2 regions of the Micromonospora sp. DT46 genome follow, and region 2 is predicted to be linked to the other one. Evidence: predicted binding sites of a transcription regulator. Region 2 holds the regulator's gene; the other holds the start of a gene.
What was found. The regulator HrcA, encoded in region 2, represses chaperone genes, less so after heat shock. The targets are predictions, from matches to a motif close to GGTTNGCACNCTCNNNNNGAGNGTGCNAACC.

Region 1: a site for HrcA is predicted at 5,212-5,242, ahead of groL (chaperonin GroEL). Genes of this name have one in related genera too.

What each region holds. Positions count from the first base shown of each region.
Region 1 is NZ_JBNCKW010000002.1:597,583-605,694, reverse strand. Features, by position in the region: gene ACLQ20_RS07165 (hypothetical protein) at 1-369, opposite strand, end outside; gene ACLQ20_RS07160 (matrixin family metalloprotease) at 372-920, opposite strand; gene paaN (phenylacetic acid degradation protein PaaN) at 1,136-2,809, shown strand; gene ACLQ20_RS07150 (GNAT family N-acetyltransferase) at 2,893-3,426, opposite strand; gene ACLQ20_RS07145 (cold-shock protein) at 3,637-3,840, shown strand; gene ACLQ20_RS07140 (hypothetical protein) at 4,055-5,164, shown strand; gene groL (chaperonin GroEL) at 5,439-7,061, shown strand; gene ACLQ20_RS07130 (hypothetical protein) at 7,121-7,318, opposite strand; gene ACLQ20_RS07125 (GNAT family N-acetyltransferase) at 7,410-8,112, opposite strand, start outside.
Region 2 is NZ_JBNCKW010000015.1:58,591-66,702, reverse strand. Features, by position in the region: gene ACLQ20_RS30280 (16S rRNA (uracil(1498)-N(3))-methyltransferase) at 1-185, opposite strand, end outside; gene dnaJ (molecular chaperone DnaJ) at 233-1,378, opposite strand; gene hrcA (heat-inducible transcriptional repressor HrcA) at 1,452-2,474, opposite strand; gene ACLQ20_RS30265 (DUF4870 domain-containing protein) at 2,719-3,417, shown strand; gene hemW (radical SAM family heme chaperone HemW) at 3,458-4,681, opposite strand; gene ACLQ20_RS30255 (enoyl-CoA hydratase-related protein) at 4,701-5,504, shown strand; gene ACLQ20_RS30250 (hypothetical protein) at 5,684-6,544, shown strand; gene ACLQ20_RS30245 (phytanoyl-CoA dioxygenase family protein) at 6,734-7,669, shown strand; gene ACLQ20_RS30240 (MOSC domain-containing protein) at 7,756-8,112, opposite strand, start outside.

The DNA.
Region 1 (8,112 bases), on a different contig from region 2:
CGCGGAGCCGACGGCGAGTTGCTGGACGCCCTCGACCGTCCAGGTGTCCTTCCCGCGGGTTCCGCCGAGTTGGTCGACGAGAATGGTGTCCTCGACGTCGCCCTTGAGCTTGTCGGAAACAGCGACCTTGAAGATGGTGTGGGGGGCGCCGCGCTCACCCTGGCGTACCTCCGCGACGCCAGTGACGGTCCCGACCACGACCGCATCGGCGTAGCCGGCGACCTTGGCGCGGTTGGTGGTGTCGAACGCGAAGCTCACCGAAACCGGGTGGGTCTGAGCCGGGCGAAGCTGTTGGTAGGTGAACCAGCCGCCGACGGCCAGGACAAGGGCGACCAGCCCGACGAACGGGGCCTTCAGCCGGTGGTTCATCTTCAGTACCCCCATTTGCTGTGATAGGTGCTGATGTCCCACGATTGCAAATTGTTGTTCATGTTCGGGTTGTAGTCGGTCGAGTAGGGGTCCATGACCGCAACTTCAGGACCGTGGTCGAGACCGATGGCGTGCCCGAATTCGTGGGTCATCGCGGCGTGATCACGTGAGGTGCTGTAACTGTCGAGATAGTGGGTGTTCATGACGATGTCGTCCGCGCCGGCTACGCAGGAGTAGTAGGCGACCGTGCCGTTCCCGCCGTCATTGCTGTCGCTGACGTCGACGTCGGAGTAACTCCAGGCGTCGTCCGCTCTGACGTCGATGGGATTGAGCGCGTTCCACTGGTTGACCGCGTGATTGAGCGAGTCGTTGTACTTGGTGAAGTCATCGTAGACGAGTTCCCCGCCGTCGACCGCGTTGCAGGCGCTTCCGGCGATTCCCACGTCAGCCGCGGCAGGGGTTGCGAACAGGGCCGACGCGGCGAGCATCCCGGACACCATCAGCGTCGACCAGGCCGGCCGGCGACGGAAGGCAGACTCTCGTTGCTCCACAGAACCTCCTCGAATATAAATAGAAGGTTGTCACTGTAACCGACCCGGGGCATCCGATGTGGACCCGAATTCCCCGGACCCCGGTTCGCCCGAGGGGGGTGCGGGCGTGCGGCGACGCCGCCGCTGCCTCGGCGGCTGGACGGACTGGCAGCTCACGATCCGAGTTGTGACACGGCCCTACTGATCTGAGGGGTTCCTGTTGCATGATGGCGGGCATGACGGAGACCCCGCACCCCCTGTACGACAGGCACGCCGACACCCTCAACCGGGCGCTGACCGCGATCACGGAGCGCGGGTACTGGTCCGCCTACCCCGAGTCGCCCAGCCCCCGGGTCTACGGCGAGACCGCCGCCGCCGACGGCAAGGCCGCCTTCGAGGCGTACCTCGGCGGTGACTTCCCCCTCGACCAGCCGGGCACGGCCGACCGGGTCGCCACCGAGAGCAGCCCGTTCGGCGTCGAGCTGAACGTCCGTTACCCGCACGCCGGCGCCGACGAGCTGGTCGCCGCCGCCACCACGGCCCTGCCCGGCTGGCGCGACGCCGGCCCGCAGGCCCGGGTGGGGGTCTGCCTGGAGATCCTCGACCGGCTGCACAAGCACATCTTCGAGCTGGCCAACGCGGTGCAGTTCACCAGCGGCCAGGCCTTCGTGATGGCCTTCCAGGCGGGCGGCGCGCACGCGCTGGACCGCGCGCTGGAGGCGGTCGCCTACGCGTACGCGGAGATGACCCGGCACCCGGGGACGGCGGGCTGGGAGAAGGCGGCCGGCAAGGGCGACCCGCTGCGGATGACCAAGACCTTCCACGTGGTGCCGCGTGGCGTGGCGCTGGTGATCGGCTGCAACACCTTCCCGACCTGGAACTCGTACCCGGGGCTGTTCGCCTCGCTGGTCACCGGCAACCCGGTCGTCGTCAAGCCGCACCCGCGCGCGGTGCTGCCGCTGGCGATCACGGTGAAGTACGCCCGGGAGGTGCTCGCCGAGGCCGGCTTCGACCCGAACCTGGTGCTGCTCGCCCCCGAGGCTCCCGGGGAGAAGCTCGCCTCCACGCTGGCCCTGCACCCGGCCGTGAAGATCATCGACTTCACCGGTTCCACCGAGTACGGCGACTGGCTGGAGGCCAACGCGCGGCAGGCGGCGGTCTACACCGAGAAGGCCGGGCTGAACACGGTGGTGATCGACTCCACCGACGACTTCGCCGGGATGTGCCGCAACCTCGGCTTCACCCTGAGTCTCTACAGCGGCCAGATGTGCACCACGTCGCAGAACATCCTGATCCCCGGCAACGGCATCGAGACCGACCAGGGGCACAAGAGCTTCGACGAGGTGGCGGGCGGGATCGCCGCGGCGGTCGCCAAGATCACCGCCGACCCGGCGCGCGGGGTGGAGATGACCGGCGCGATCGTCAACGACGGGGTGCTGGAGCGCCTCGACGAGGTCACCAAGGTCGGCGAGGCGGTGCTGGAGTCGCGTACGGTCGAGCACCCGGCCTTCCCCGGCGCGGTGGTCCGCACCCCGACGGTGGTCAGGCTGGCGGCCGACGACACCGCGACCTACTCGAAGGAGTGGTTCGGGCCGATCTCGTTCGCCATCGCCACGGACTCCACCGCGCACAGCCTGGAGATCCTGCGCGCCACGGTCGGCGAGAAGGGCGCTCTCACCGCGGCGGTCTACTCCACCGACGAGGCGGTCCTCGACGCGGCCGAGACCGCGGCGATCGAGGTCGGGGTGCACCTGTCCTGCAACCTGACCGGCGGGGTCTTCGTGAACCAGTCGGCGGCCTTCTCCGACTTCCACGGCAGCGGCGCCAACGCGGCGGCCAACTCGGCGCTCACCGACGGCGCCTACGTGGCCAACCGGTTCCGCATCGTGCAGTCCCGCCGGCACGCCTGAGGTGCCCGGCTGCCCGGGTCGGCCCCGCACCGGCCGCTCCGGGCAGCCGATCCGGTTCTGGCGGAACGGGTCACCGGCGCGGGTCAGGCCGGGCGGCGCATCTGGAGCTCGGTGAGCGCCGGGACCGTGGGGTGCGGGACGCGTACGCCGGTGTCGACGAAGCCCAGCCGCCGGTACGCGCGGTAGGCCCGGTCGTTGCCGACCACGACCTCCAGCATCAGTTCGGGGCGCCCGCAGGCGCGGGACCAGGCCGCGACCGCGTCGACGAGGTCGCCGAGGAGGCCCGTGCCCCGCCAGGGCGGGGTGACGTAGACGGCGTACACCACGGTCAGCCCCGGCTCCCCGGGGGCCACCGTGCCGCCGGCGTGCCCGACGAGCCGGCCGCCCGGGTCCGCGACGAACTGGGCGGTGCCCGCCCCGACGGAGACGGACGCGATCCTGGCCGCGTAGTCGGCGTGCGACCGGGCCGCCGCGTCGGCGAGGGTCTCCAGGAAGGCCAGCGGGGCGTCGGCGAGCATCTCCAGCCGCAGCGCCCGCATCCGAGCCGCGTCCGGGGGGCGGACCCGCCGGATCTGCGCCCGCCGCGTCGGCCCCGGACCGTCGGGCGTGCTCGTCATGCCGAATGCCTATCACAACGATGACGGCCGATGGCGTTCGATCGGCGTATGTCCGATTTGTGGTCGTGCGGTGTCGTCACGCTTCGTGTAGCGTGCGATTTCGGTCACCGTTTCAGCGGCCCTCGTCGATCGCCGAGCCGGTGGTCCTCCGGTGCCGGCCCGCCCGGCCTCCGGGGTCGTGGAACGCCGCGCAGAGTGAGGAAGTGCACCGTGGCAGAGGGCACCGTGAAGTGGTTCAACTCCGAAAAGGGCTACGGCTTCATCGCCGTCGACGGTGGGCAGGACGTCTTCGTCCACTTCTCGGCGATCGAGATGGACGGCTACAAGGCGTTGGACGACGGCCAGCGGGTCGAGTTCGAGATCGCCCAGGGCCAGAAGGGCCCCCAGGCCGAGCGCGTGCGCGTCATCGCCTGACGGGCGTCCCTCCCGCGCCCCCGCGCCGACCGACCTCCCGACCACCGGTCGTGGGGCGCCGGCCGGGGGCGGCCTGGTGGTCCGGGCGGTCGTCGGCCGGTCCGCTGCACGGGGCCGGGCAGTCTGCCGGTCCGCTGCACGGGGGCGGGCTTCGGCGCGGTTGCGTCGGCAGGGAAGGATCGTGAGCCGTTCCAGCCATCGCTGAGGAGGGTTCATGTCCGACCAGCCACCCCAGGCCGCACCGCCCCCGGGAGAGCCCGAACCCTCCGCGACGCCACCCGTCGGCCCGGGCGGTGCTGCGCCGACGGGCCCGCAACAGCCGCAGGACTGGGTCTTCCCGCCCACCGGCGGGTACCCGGCCGGCTCCGGCCCGTACGGCGGGCAGCCGTGGTACCCGGGCGCCCCGGTCGCCTATCCCGGGCATCCGGGCGCCTATCCCGGGCAGCCGGTCCACGGGTGGTACCCGCCGGGGCACGGCCTCGACCCCGCCGACCTGCTCGTCACCCCGCCCGGCGCGGGCGTCAACGGCTGGTTCGGCCGGTGCGTCGGCGCGGTGCGCCGGGGCTGGCGGCTGCTGCTGCCGATCCTGCTGCTCACCCAGGCGCTGCCGGCCCTGGTGGTGTCGATGCTCTCGTTGGTCGTCGACCCGAGCGCCAAGTGGGAGGAGTCGATGGCCGACGACCCCGCCGCGCTGCCCGACACCTTCCTGACCGACACGGGCGTCCTGCTGTTCGTGGTGCTCGGCAGCGCCCTCGTCTTCGGTTTCGTGCAGAGCCTGGGCTGGGCGGCCGGCACCTGGGTGGTCACCCGGCAGGCGGCCGGTCAGCCGGTGAGCGTGGGCGCGGCCCTCTCCTACGGGGCGCGTCGGGCGCTGGGCCTCTGGGGCTGGACCCTGCTGATGAGCGTGATCATCGGGCTCGGGGTCTGTTTCTGCGTGATCCCCGGCATCTACTTCGCCTTCGCGCTGAGCATGGCCGGCCCGGTCTACCTGTTCGAGCGGCAGCACCCGATCGGCCGTTCCTTCCGCATGTTCCACGACCGGCTCGGTCTGCTGCTCGGCCGGGTGGCGCTGGTCGCGGCGGCGGTGATCGTCGGCAGCGGGGCCGCCGGCATGGTGGAGGGCATCGGCACGCTGCCGTTCGGCACCACCCCGCTGGAGTCGCCCGGCACGGCGGTCGGCGTGCTCGTGGTGACGCTGGTGGGCGCGGTGCTGGCCCTGCCGACCCACCTCGCCCAGCTGGTCGGCCTGGTCGTCACGTACGCCGAGCAGCGCGCCCACGAGGGGCCGGTGGACAGCGCCCGGCTGACCGGTGAACTCGGCTGACCGGGGCGATCGTGCTTGCACTCGGCAGGGGAGAGTGCTAAACAAGTCATTGGCACTCGCATACCGTGAGTGCCAATGGTCGGGGCGGTAGGGCCACGGTCGTAGCGGCGTCCAGACGCGGCTGCGGCACATGGCCGGTCGTCGCGGGCTATCCGGCCCGGCCGAGGAGACGTCGTCGTCGCCAGGTGGCGACGTCCCAAGGTGCGTACACCAGGCGGCCCATCCGGGACACACACTCCGGGTGGCCCGTGAGTGTCCAGGAGGACAACGCCGTATGGCCAAGATGATCGCGTTCGACGAAGAGGCGCGCCGCGGCCTCGAGCGGGGCATGAACCAGCTCGCCGACGCCGTGAAGGTGACCCTCGGCCCCAAGGGCCGCAACGTCGTCCTCGAGAAGAAGTGGGGTGCCCCCACCATCACCAACGATGGTGTGAGCATCGCCAAGGAGATCGAGCTCGAGGACCCCTACGAGAAGATCGGCGCCGAGCTGGTCAAGGAGGTCGCGAAGAAGACCGACGACGTCGCCGGTGACGGCACGACGACGGCGACCGTCCTGGCCCAGGCCCTGGTCCGCGAGGGCCTGCGCAACGTGGCCGCCGGTGCCAACCCGATGGCCCTGAAGCGGGGCATCGAGGCCGCCGTGGCCAGCGTCTCGGAGGAGCTGCTCAAGCTCGCCAAGGACGTCGAGACCAAGGAGCAGATCGCCTCCACCGCCTCCATCTCCGCCGGTGACACCAGCGTCGGCGAGATCATCGCCGAGGCGATGGACAAGGTGGGCAAGGAAGGCGTCATCACCGTCGAGGAGAGCAACACCTTCGGGCTGGAGCTGGAGCTCACCGAGGGTATGCGCTTCGACAAGGGCTACATCTCGGCCTACTTCATGACCGACCCGGAGCGCATGGAGGCCGTCTTCGACGACCCCTACCTCCTGATCGTCAACAGCAAGATCTCGTCGGTCAAGGACCTGCTCCCGATCCTCGAGAAGGTCATGCAGTCGGGCAAGCCGCTGCTGATCATCTCCGAGGACATCGAGGGCGAGGCCCTGGCGACCCTGGTCGTCAACAAGGTCCGGGGCACCTTCAAGTCCGTCGCCGTCAAGGCGCCGGGCTTCGGTGACCGCCGCAAGGCCATGCTGGCCGACATCGCCATCCTCACCGGTGGCCAGGTCATCAGCGAGGAGGTCGGCCTCAAGCTGGACGCCGTCGGCCTCGACATGCTGGGCCGCGCCCGCAAGGTCGTGGTGACCAAGGACGAGACCACCATCGTCGACGGTGCCGGCGACGCCGAGCAGATCCAGGGCCGGGTCAACCAGATCCGGGCCGAGATCGACAAGAGCGACTCCGACTACGACCGCGAGAAGCTGCAGGAGCGGCTGGCCAAGCTGGCCGGCGGCGTCGCGGTGATCAAGGTCGGCGCGGCCACCGAGGTCGAGCTCAAGGAGCGCAAGCACCGCATCGAGGACGCCGTCCGCAACGCGAAGGCCGCCGTCGAGGAGGGCATCGTCCCGGGTGGTGGCGTCGCGCTGGTGCAGGCCGGCAAGACCGCCTTCGACAAGCTGGACCTGGTCGGCGACGAGGCGACCGGTGCGAACATCGTCAAGGTCGCGCTGGACGCCCCGCTGCGGCAGATCGCCGTCAACGCCGGCCTCGAGGGCGGCGTCGTGGTGGAGAAGGTCCGTAACCTGAACCCGGGTCACGGCCTCAACGCCGCCAACGGCGAGTACGTCGACCTGCTGGCCGCGGGCATCATCGACCCGGCCAAGGTGACGCGTTCGGCGCTGCAGAACGCCTCGTCGATCGCGGCGCTCTTCCTCACCACCGAGGCCGTCGTGGCGGACAAGCCGGAGAAGACCCCGGCCGCCCCGGCTGGTCCGGGTGGCGGGGACATGGACTTCTGAGTCCAGCTCCGACAACGCCGTGAGGGGCGGGCCGCGTCAGCGGTCCGCCCCTTGCGCTGTCACGTCGGCAGTGGCCGTTGGTTGCGTCTCTTCTGCGCCCGGTCGTACGGCTGCGGGATCTGCACCGGCTCGTCGACCAGCGTCACCGGCTCGTCGGCCGGCTCGTCGACGCCGGCCATCTCCGCCTGCTGCTCGGCGTCGCCGTAGTCGAGCCGGTCGAACGGCAACGGGCCGGGGCGTTCGTCGTCCGTGGTCATGGCTGCCTCCTCTACCGGAAACGGTAGGGCGCGACGATCACCAATGCGGGCGAATGGCGTTATGAGGGTCTATATCCCGTTCGCCCCGTTGTCAGTCGCCGAGCGTCCTGCGGTACAGGAAGAAGACGCGCTCGATCCGGGCACCCGCGCTGCCCGAGTAGAACGGGACCGGCCCGACCCAGCCGATCTGCGCAGCCGTCACGCCCGCCGCCCGCTGCTCGCGCAGGCAGCGGCGCAGCAGCACCCCGCCGATCCCCGAACCCTCGGCCGCCGGGGCGGTGCCCATCGGGCCGAACCAGCTCGGCCGCGACGACCCGTACGCGGCGAAGCCGAGCACCACGCCGTCGCGCTCGGCCAGGTGGCAGCCCGCCCCCTCCCGGCCCACCGAGCCGGCCAGTTCGGCGTCCCAGGCCCCGCCGAAGGTGGCGCGGGCGAACTCCGCCAGCGCCGGCAGGTCACCCGCCTCGGCGCGCCGGACCGTGACGCCCTGCCCGGCCAGCCGCGCCTCCGCCGGCTGCGTCGGGCGCAGCGCGGGCGAGCCGTCGTACGACAGGTCGGCGGTCATGTTCCACGCCGTCCGGTCCTGCCGGTAGCCGAGCGCCAGCGCGGCGCAGACCGCCGGGGTGTAGCGCACGTCGATCCCGGGCCAGGCGTAGGACGGCGGATTCCCGGCGAGCAGGACCTCCACCGCGCCGAGCTCGGCGAGCCGCGCCTCGGCGGTCGCCAGCAGGGCCCTTGCGACACCGTGTCGCCGCTCCTCCGGTGCCACCGCGACCAGGTCGACGTGACCACGG
Region 2 (8,112 bases):
TCGAGGCTGCCCCGGCCGACGGCCGTGACCACCGCGGACGCGGTGCCGCCCCGGCCGTCGGCGAGCAGGAGTTCCTCGCCGACGCGCAGTCGTTGCACCGTGGCGGCGTGGTGCCCCTCGGGGCCGCCCAGGGTGAGCTGGTCGGCGGTGGGCAGCGACTCGACCAGGAACAGCGGCGCGGACACGACGATCAGGCTAGCCGCCCCGGCGGACGCCGGGGCGGTCAGGCCGCTCAGGCGTGGCCGTTGAAGGCGTCGCGCATCCGGGAGAAGAAGCCGCCCTGCTTGGTGAGCTCGGCGACCTCCTCGCCTCGGGTCTTGGCGAAGTCGCGCAGCATCTTCTCCTGGTCGGCGTCGAGCTTGGTGGGGGTGCGCACGTCGAGGTGGACGTAGAGGTCACCCCGGCCGGTGCCACGCAGGTGCGGCACACCCCGGGCGCGCAGCCGCAGCGTGCTGCCCGGCTGGGTGCCGGCCTTGACGTCGACCGTCTCCTCGCTGTCCAGCGTCTTGATGGTGAGCCGGGTGCCGAGGGCCGCCGCGGTCATCGGCACCGTGACGCGGCAGTGCAGGTCGTCGCCCTTGCGGGAGTAGACGTCGTGCGGCCGCTCGTGGATCTCCACGTAGAGGTCGCCGGCCGTGCCGCCGCCCGGGCCGACCTCACCCTGCTGGGCGAGGCGGATGCGCATGCCGTCCTCGACACCGGCCGGGATCTTGACGGTCAGCGAGCGGCGGGTGCGGACGCGGCCGTCGCCGGCGCAGGTCGGGCACGGGTGCGGGATGGTGGTGCCGTAGCCCTGGCAGACCGTGCACGGCCGGGCGGAGACCACCTGGCCGAGGAAGGTGCGCTGCACGGACTGCACCTCGCCCCGGCCGGCGCACGCCTCACAGGTGGCCAGGTGGGTGCCGGCCGCCGTGCCGGCGCCGGAGCAGGTGGTGCAGAGCACGGCGGTGTCGACGGTGATCGGCGCCTCGACGCCGAACGCGGTCTCGTGCAGGTCCAGCTCCAGCCGCAGGATGGCGTCGGCGCCGGGCCGGGTACGCGGTCGCGGACCCCGCGAACCGCCGGCCGCGCCGCCGAAGAACGCGTCCATAATGTCCTGGAAGCCGACGAACGGTCCGGCGCCGCCGGGGCCGCCCGGGCCACCCGCACCCCCGCCCCCGGGGGCGAGCGGGTCACCGCCCAGGTCGACGATCTGCCGTTTCCGGTCGTCCGAGAGGACCTCGTACGCGGCGTTGATGTCCTTGAACTTCTCCTGGGCCTCCGGATCCGGATTCACGTCCGGGTGGAACTGCCGCGCCAGCTTGCGGTAGGCGCGCTTGATCTCGTCGTCGGAGGCTTCCCGGCTCACGCCGAGAATGCCGTAGTAGTCCCTGGCCACTGCGTTCCGTGTCCTCATGTTCGTCTCGCGTTGCGCCGGTCGGCGGCCGGAGCCGGCCGTCGGCCCTGACTGGTCAGTTCTGGGCCAGCAGCTCGCCCACGTAGCGTGCCACGGCCCGCACCGTGGCGATGGTGCCGGGGTAGTCCATCCGGGTCGGCCCCAGCACGCCGAGGCCGCCGACGCTGGTCGCGCCCGGCCCGTAGCCGGTGCTGACCACCGAGGCGGCGCGCAGGTTGTCGATCTCGTTCTCGTCGCCGATCAGCACCCGCGTCGTGCTCGGCTCCGCCTCGCCGATGAGCTTGAGCATGACGACCTCCTCCTCCAGCGCCTCCAGGATGGGGCGCAGGGAGCCCTGGAAGTCGAGCAGGCCGCCGCGGGTGAGGTTGGCCGTCCCGGCCAGCGCGATCCGCTCCTCGTGCCGCTCGATCAGCGTCTCCAGCAGCACGGTGGAGAGGGTGGTCATGGCCGGGCGCAGGTGGGGCACCGACTCCTCGACGAGCGCCTGCACCAGCGGCGGGGTCTCCGACAGCCGGGTGCCGACCAGCTTCTCGTTGACCAGCCGGCGCAGGTCCGTGACGTCGTCGGCGGGGATCGGCGCGGGCAGCTCGACCAGCCGCTGCTCGACCCGGCCGGTGTCGGCGATCATGACCAGCATCAGCCGGGTGGTGGAGATCGGCACCAGCTCCAGGTGGCGCACCGAGGAACGGGCCAGGCTCGGGTACTGCACGACGGCGACCTGCCGGGTGAGTTGCGCCAGCAGCCGGACGGTGCGGTGCACCACGTCGTCGAGGTCGACGGCGCCGACCAGGAAACGCTCGATCGCCCGGCGCTCGGCCGGGCTGAGCGGCTTCACCCGGGACAGCCGGTCCACGAAGAGCCGGTAGCCCCGGTCGGTGGGCACCCGGCCGGCACTGGTGTGCGGCTGGCGGATGTAGCCCTCCTCCTCCAGCACGGCCATGTCGTTGCGGACGGTCGCCGGTGAGACCCCCAGCTGGTGCCGCTCGACCAGCGCCTTGCTGCCGACGGGCTCCTGCGTGGCGACGTAGTCCTCGACGATCGCGCGCAGCACGGCGAGCTTGCGGTCGTCGAGACCCATCCTCCCCACCTCCTGTCGCACGTCGGCCCCGGCACGCGGGGGGCCGGGGCGGGCTGCTGGCACTCGACTGTAGCGAGTGCCAGTCTACGTCGGCGGGGCCGCCCGCGCGATGATCGACCTGGGGTGATCAGTCCGATCGGCGACCGCGCGGGCCCACCCGACGCCCCCGTGGGGCCGGTGTTCCGGGCGTCCCGGCCGGTGTCGCGCTGGTGCCGCCTTGCCGGCTGCCCCTACCGTGACCTTCATGACTGAACCACCTCGCCCTCCCGGAGCGGGGGACCCCGGCTTCCCGCCGGACCCGACCGCCCCGTCGGGGGTTCCCGGCGCCGCCGGCTCCGGCGACCCCACCGCACCACTGTCCGGGGCACCGGGCCCGGGCAGCCATCCTCCACCCGGTGGCTATCCGCCGCCCACCGGTGACCAGCCGCCGTCGGGCGGCTACCCTCCGCCCGGCGACTACCCACCGCCTGGTGGCTATCCCCCGCCCGGCGACTACCCGCCGCCCGGGGGCTACGGACCGCCCGGCGGCTACGGAGCGCCGGGGGCCGGCTATCCGACCGGTGGCGGCTACGGACCGCCGACGGGCGGCTACGCCAGCAACGAGGACAAGAACTGGGCCCTGATCGCCCACTTCGGCGGCGCGGCCGGCGTGATCGTCGGCGGCGGCATGCTCGGCTGGCTGGCGCCGCTCATCGCGCTGATGGTTCGGGGGCAGCAGTCGCCGACCGCCCGGGCGCACGCCGCCGCGGCGCTGAACTTCCAGCTCACCTGGACGATCGTCGGGGTGCTGAGCTGGGTGGTCACGCTGATCACCTGCGGGGTGCTGTTCTTCGTCCCCATGCTCGTCTGGCTGGTGCCGCTGATCTTCGGCATCATCGGCGGGCTCAAGGCCAACGAGGGCGTGCTCTACCGCTACCCGTTGACCTACACCTTCACCAAGTGACCCGGGTCGGCCGCTCCCCCGGCCGGCCCCGGCACGCGGTTCAGGGCAGCAGGTCGCGGACGACCGCGTCGGCGAGCAGCCGGCCCCGCAGGGTCAGCACGGCCCGGCCGGCCGCGTGCTCGTCGGCGGCCAGCAGCCCGTCGGCGAGGGCCCGTGCGGCACCGGCCCGACCGGCGTCGTCGAGGGCGTCCAGGGGCAGCCCGGAGGCGAGGCGCAGCCGGAGCATGACGTCCTCCATGTGCGCCTCGTCGGCCGTGAGCACCTCGCGGGCCAGGCCGGGCGACTCGCCGCCGGCGAGCCGCTTCGCGTACGTCGTGGGGTGCTTGACGTTCCACCAGCGCACGCCGCTGACGTGGCTGTGCGCCCCCGGGCCGAGGCCCCACCAGTCGGCGCCGGTCCAGTAGAGCAGGTTGTGCCGGCACCGGGCCGCCTCGTCGCGGGCCCAGTTCGACACCTCGTACCAGGAGAGGCCGGCCGCGCCGAGGGCGGCCTCCGCGGCGAGGTAGCGGTCCGCGGCGACGTCGTCGGAGGGGTACGGCAGCTCGCCGCGCCGCATCCGGGCGGCCAGCCGCGTGCCGTCCTCCACGATCAGGGCGTACGCGCTGACGTGGTCCACCCCGGCGGCGACGACCTGGTCGAGGGAGGCGGCGAAGTCCGCCTCGGTCTCCCCCGGCGTGCCGTAGATCAGGTCCAGGTTGACGTGGTCGAACCCGGCGTCGCGGGCCTCGCGGGCGGCGGCGACGGCCCGGCCGGCGCTGTGCGTGCGGTCGAGGATCGCCAGCACCCCCGGCGCGGCGGACTGCATGCCCAGCGAGATCCGGGTGTAGCCGGCGGCCCGCAGCGCCTTCAGCGACTCGGGCGTGACCGATTCCGGATTGGCCTCGGTGGTCACCTCGGCGCCGGGCGCGAGCCCCCAGGTGCGGTCGATGCCGTCGAGGATCCGCGCCAGGTCGTCGGCGGGGAGCAGGGTCGGGGTGCCGCCGCCGACGAAGACCGTGTCCACCCGGGGCGGGGGCGCGTCGCCCAGCACCCGGCGGGCGAGCGCCAGCTCGGCCAGCACGGTGTCGGCGTAGTCCTCCCGGCCCGCCCCGCCGCCCAGTTCGGCGGCCGTGTACGTGTTGAAGTCGCAGTAGCCGCAGCGGCTGGCGCAGAACGGCACGTGCACGTACACGCCGAAGCCGCGCGCGCCGACGGCTCGGGTGGCGGTGGCGGGCAGCGAGCCGTCGACGGGGACGGTTTCGCCTTCTGGAAGGACGCCGGGCATGGCCACTAGTGTGCCCGGCATGACCTCTCCAGACGTGCTCGTGCGGGTCGCCACGGCCCGTGGGGTGACCACCCTCACCCTGGACAGCCCGCACAATCGCAACGCGCTCTCCACGCCGCTGATGACCCAGCTGCTGGCCGGCCTCGCCGAGGCGGTCGCCGACGACGCCGTACGCGTGGTCGTGCTCGACCACGCGGGCCCGGTCTTCTGTTCCGGCGCCGACCTGAAGGAGACGGCCGCCGCGTACGCCAGCGGGAGCGTGCCGGCCGGGATGCTCGGCGACGTGCTCGCGGCGGTCTGGGAGTGCCCGAAGCCGGTGGTGGCGAAGGTGGCCGGCCCGGCCCGGGCGGGCGGCCTCGGTCTCATCGCGGCGGCCGACCTGGCGGTGTGCGCGCGGGAGGCGACGTTCGCCTTCACCGAGGTGCGGATCGGCGTGGTGCCGGCGGTCATCTCCGCGACCGTGCTGCCCCGCCTGCATCCCCGCGCGGCGGCCGAGCTCTACCTGACCGGCGACACCTTCGACGGCCGGCGGGCGGCCGAGATCGGCCTGGTCACCGCCGCCGTGCCGGCGGACGGACTGGACGCGGCGGTTGCGGGGTACTGCGACTCTCTGGTGCGGGGGGCACCGGGCGCGCTGGCCGGGGCGAAGCAGTTGCTGCGCCGGCCGCCCGCCACGGACCTGCGGGCGGAGATCGCCGACCTGTCCACCCTCTCGACCGGGTACTTCCTGTCGGAGGAGGGACGCGAGGGCGTCCTGGCGTTCCGGGAGAAGCGGCCGGCGCGCTGGGTGCCCGCCGACGGCGACGCGGGCGCCGACCGGTAACACCGGGCCGGGGCGGGGGTGTGGCCGCGCGGTGAGCGGGGACTGCGGGTTGCGTCCCGGCGGCCCGCCGGGGCGTCCGCCCGGCGGGCCGGTGCCACGCCCGGCGCTCTGGGAGAACCGGTCGGACGACCCGGAAGGCACCACGAGGGACGTACGCTTGTCGGACTGTCGATCAGGGGGTGTGGGTGCGTACTCGGGCAGTCGTGGCGGGCGGTGTCGTCCTCGTCGTCCTCGTCGCGGTCGGGATCTGGATCGTCATCCGGCAGATGGGCGGGCAGCTGCGCCTCCCCCTGGCCAGCCGGACCTGCACCGTGCAGGCGGACGGCCGGGTGGCGCTGGACCCCGACCAGATGGCCAACGCGGCGACGATCGCGGCCATCGGCATCCAGCGGAAGATGCCCGAGCGGGCCGTCGTCGTGGCGCTGGCCACCGCCTACCAGGAATCCGGCCTGCGCAACCTCGCGGGCGGCGACCGCGACTCGGTCGGGCTGTTCCAGCAGCGCCCCAGCCAGGGGTGGGGCACCCCGGAGCAGATCCGCGACCCCCGCTACGCGGCCAGGAAGTTCTACGCCGGGCTGAAGAAGGTGCGCGGCTGGGAGCAGATGCGGGTCACCGACGCGGCGCAGAAGGTGCAGCGCTCGGCCTTCCCGGAGGCGTACGAGAAGTGGGCCGACGAGTCCGAGGTGCTGACCCGGGCCCTGGTCGGGCACGCCACCGGCGCGGTCGCCTGCACGGTGGGCCGCGACCCGGCGATGCGCGGCGAGGCCGCGGCGACCGCGCTGACCCGCGGCCTGTCGTTGGACTGGGGCCTGGCCGGCGCGACCACCGCGGCGGACCTGACGGGCCTGACGGTCCCGGCCGCCGACGAGCTGCGGGGCTGGCGGTACGCGCACTGGCTGGTCTCGCACGCCCAGGACCACGGCGTGAAGCGGGTGCGCTTCGGCGACCTGGAGTGGACGGCCCGCGACGGCACCTGGAACCGGACCGACGACACGCCGGCCACCGGGCGGGTCGTCGCGGAGGTCTTCGCCGAGGCGTAGTGGCCCCCGATCTCCTTACCGGCAGTCACCGCATAAACCGGCATTACCGGCGATAACTCTCGCCACGCCACCCGGCTCTGACAGATCGTCACCGCGCCGCTCCCCACAGTCCGGACAACGGTCGCATATCGTGCTGGGCAGTACCCCGCCCCGAAACCAGCGGGTTACGATCGGCGGCCTGTGCCAGCAATGGTTTCGCCTCATGGGGAGGGGTACGTCGAAGTGTTCGACTACGGCGACCGGACCGGTTACGAACCGATCAGTGACACCGACCGCAAGGAGTTCCACGAGCAGGGCTTCCTCCTGCTGCGCAACGTCCTGACGGAGGACCACCGGGCGGCGCTGGAGGCGGCGGTGGACCGCGTCTACGCCGAGGAGAAGGCGAAGGGCACCACCACCAAGGACGGCACCCTGCACCTGTTGGGCTTCCTGGAGCGCGACGAGCTCTTCGGCGACCTGCTGACCCACCCGATCGCCTTCCCGTACATGTGGGGCCTGGCCGGCTGGAACATCTACACCCACCACAACCACCTGGACGTCACCCCGCCGGCGGCGGAGCCGGAGAAGCCCTACTGGGGGTGGCACCAGGACGGCTACCGGCAGAACTCCGACCCGGAGACGATGGACCCGAACCTGCCCCGGCCGATGTTCTCGCTCAAGGTGGCCTACGTCCTCTCCGACCTGTCGGAGAACGGCCGGGGCGCCACCAAGGTGATCCCGGGCAGCCACCTGTGGAACTCGCTGCCCCGCCCGGCGGACACCTCCGTGCACAACCCGGACCCGGAGGGCACGGTGGAGATCACCGCCAACCCCGGTGACGCCTTCATCTTCGACCGCCGCCAGTGGCACTCGCGGTCCACCAACCTGTCGACCATCACCCGCAAGATGCTCTTCGTCGGCTACACCTACCGGTGGATCCGGCCGCTGGACGAGCTGCACATCGACAAGGACGGCGAGTGGTGGGCCAACCGCACGCCGGTGCAGCGCCAGCTCTGCGGTGAGGGCACCCACACCGCCAACTACTGGGGCATCAACTGGGACGGCTACATCGACGACGAGATCCCGCTGCGCAAGGAGCTCAAGCAGCGCGGCCTGCTCGACCGCAACGTGCCCTGGCTGCGCTGAGCCGGTCACCCGGCGCGCGCCGAGCCGACGTCGGACGGGCCCCCTCCCCCACGGGACGGGGCCCGTTCCCGTTCACCCGGCCGCCGTCAGCTCCGGCCGGCGAGCCGGCGGCGCACCTTCTCCCGGACCCCGTCCGGCAGGTCGGTCGCGTCGAGCAGCCGGGGCAGCAGCTCAGGCTCCAGGCTCAGGGCCCGGAACACCTCGCCGATCGTCACCCCGTGCGCGGGCCGGTCCACCACCTCGACCGGGTCCCCCGCGCCGACCTCCCCCTCGCGCAGCACCCGCAGGTACGCCCCGGGCGTCGCCCGTACCGTGAACCGTTTGATCAGGTCGGGCACGCCCCAGAAGCCGGCGAAGGTGGTGCACGGCGTGCGCGGCTTGGTCACCTGGAGCAGCGCGGACCCGACCGCCCACTGCTCGCCGATCACGGCCCCCGTCACGTC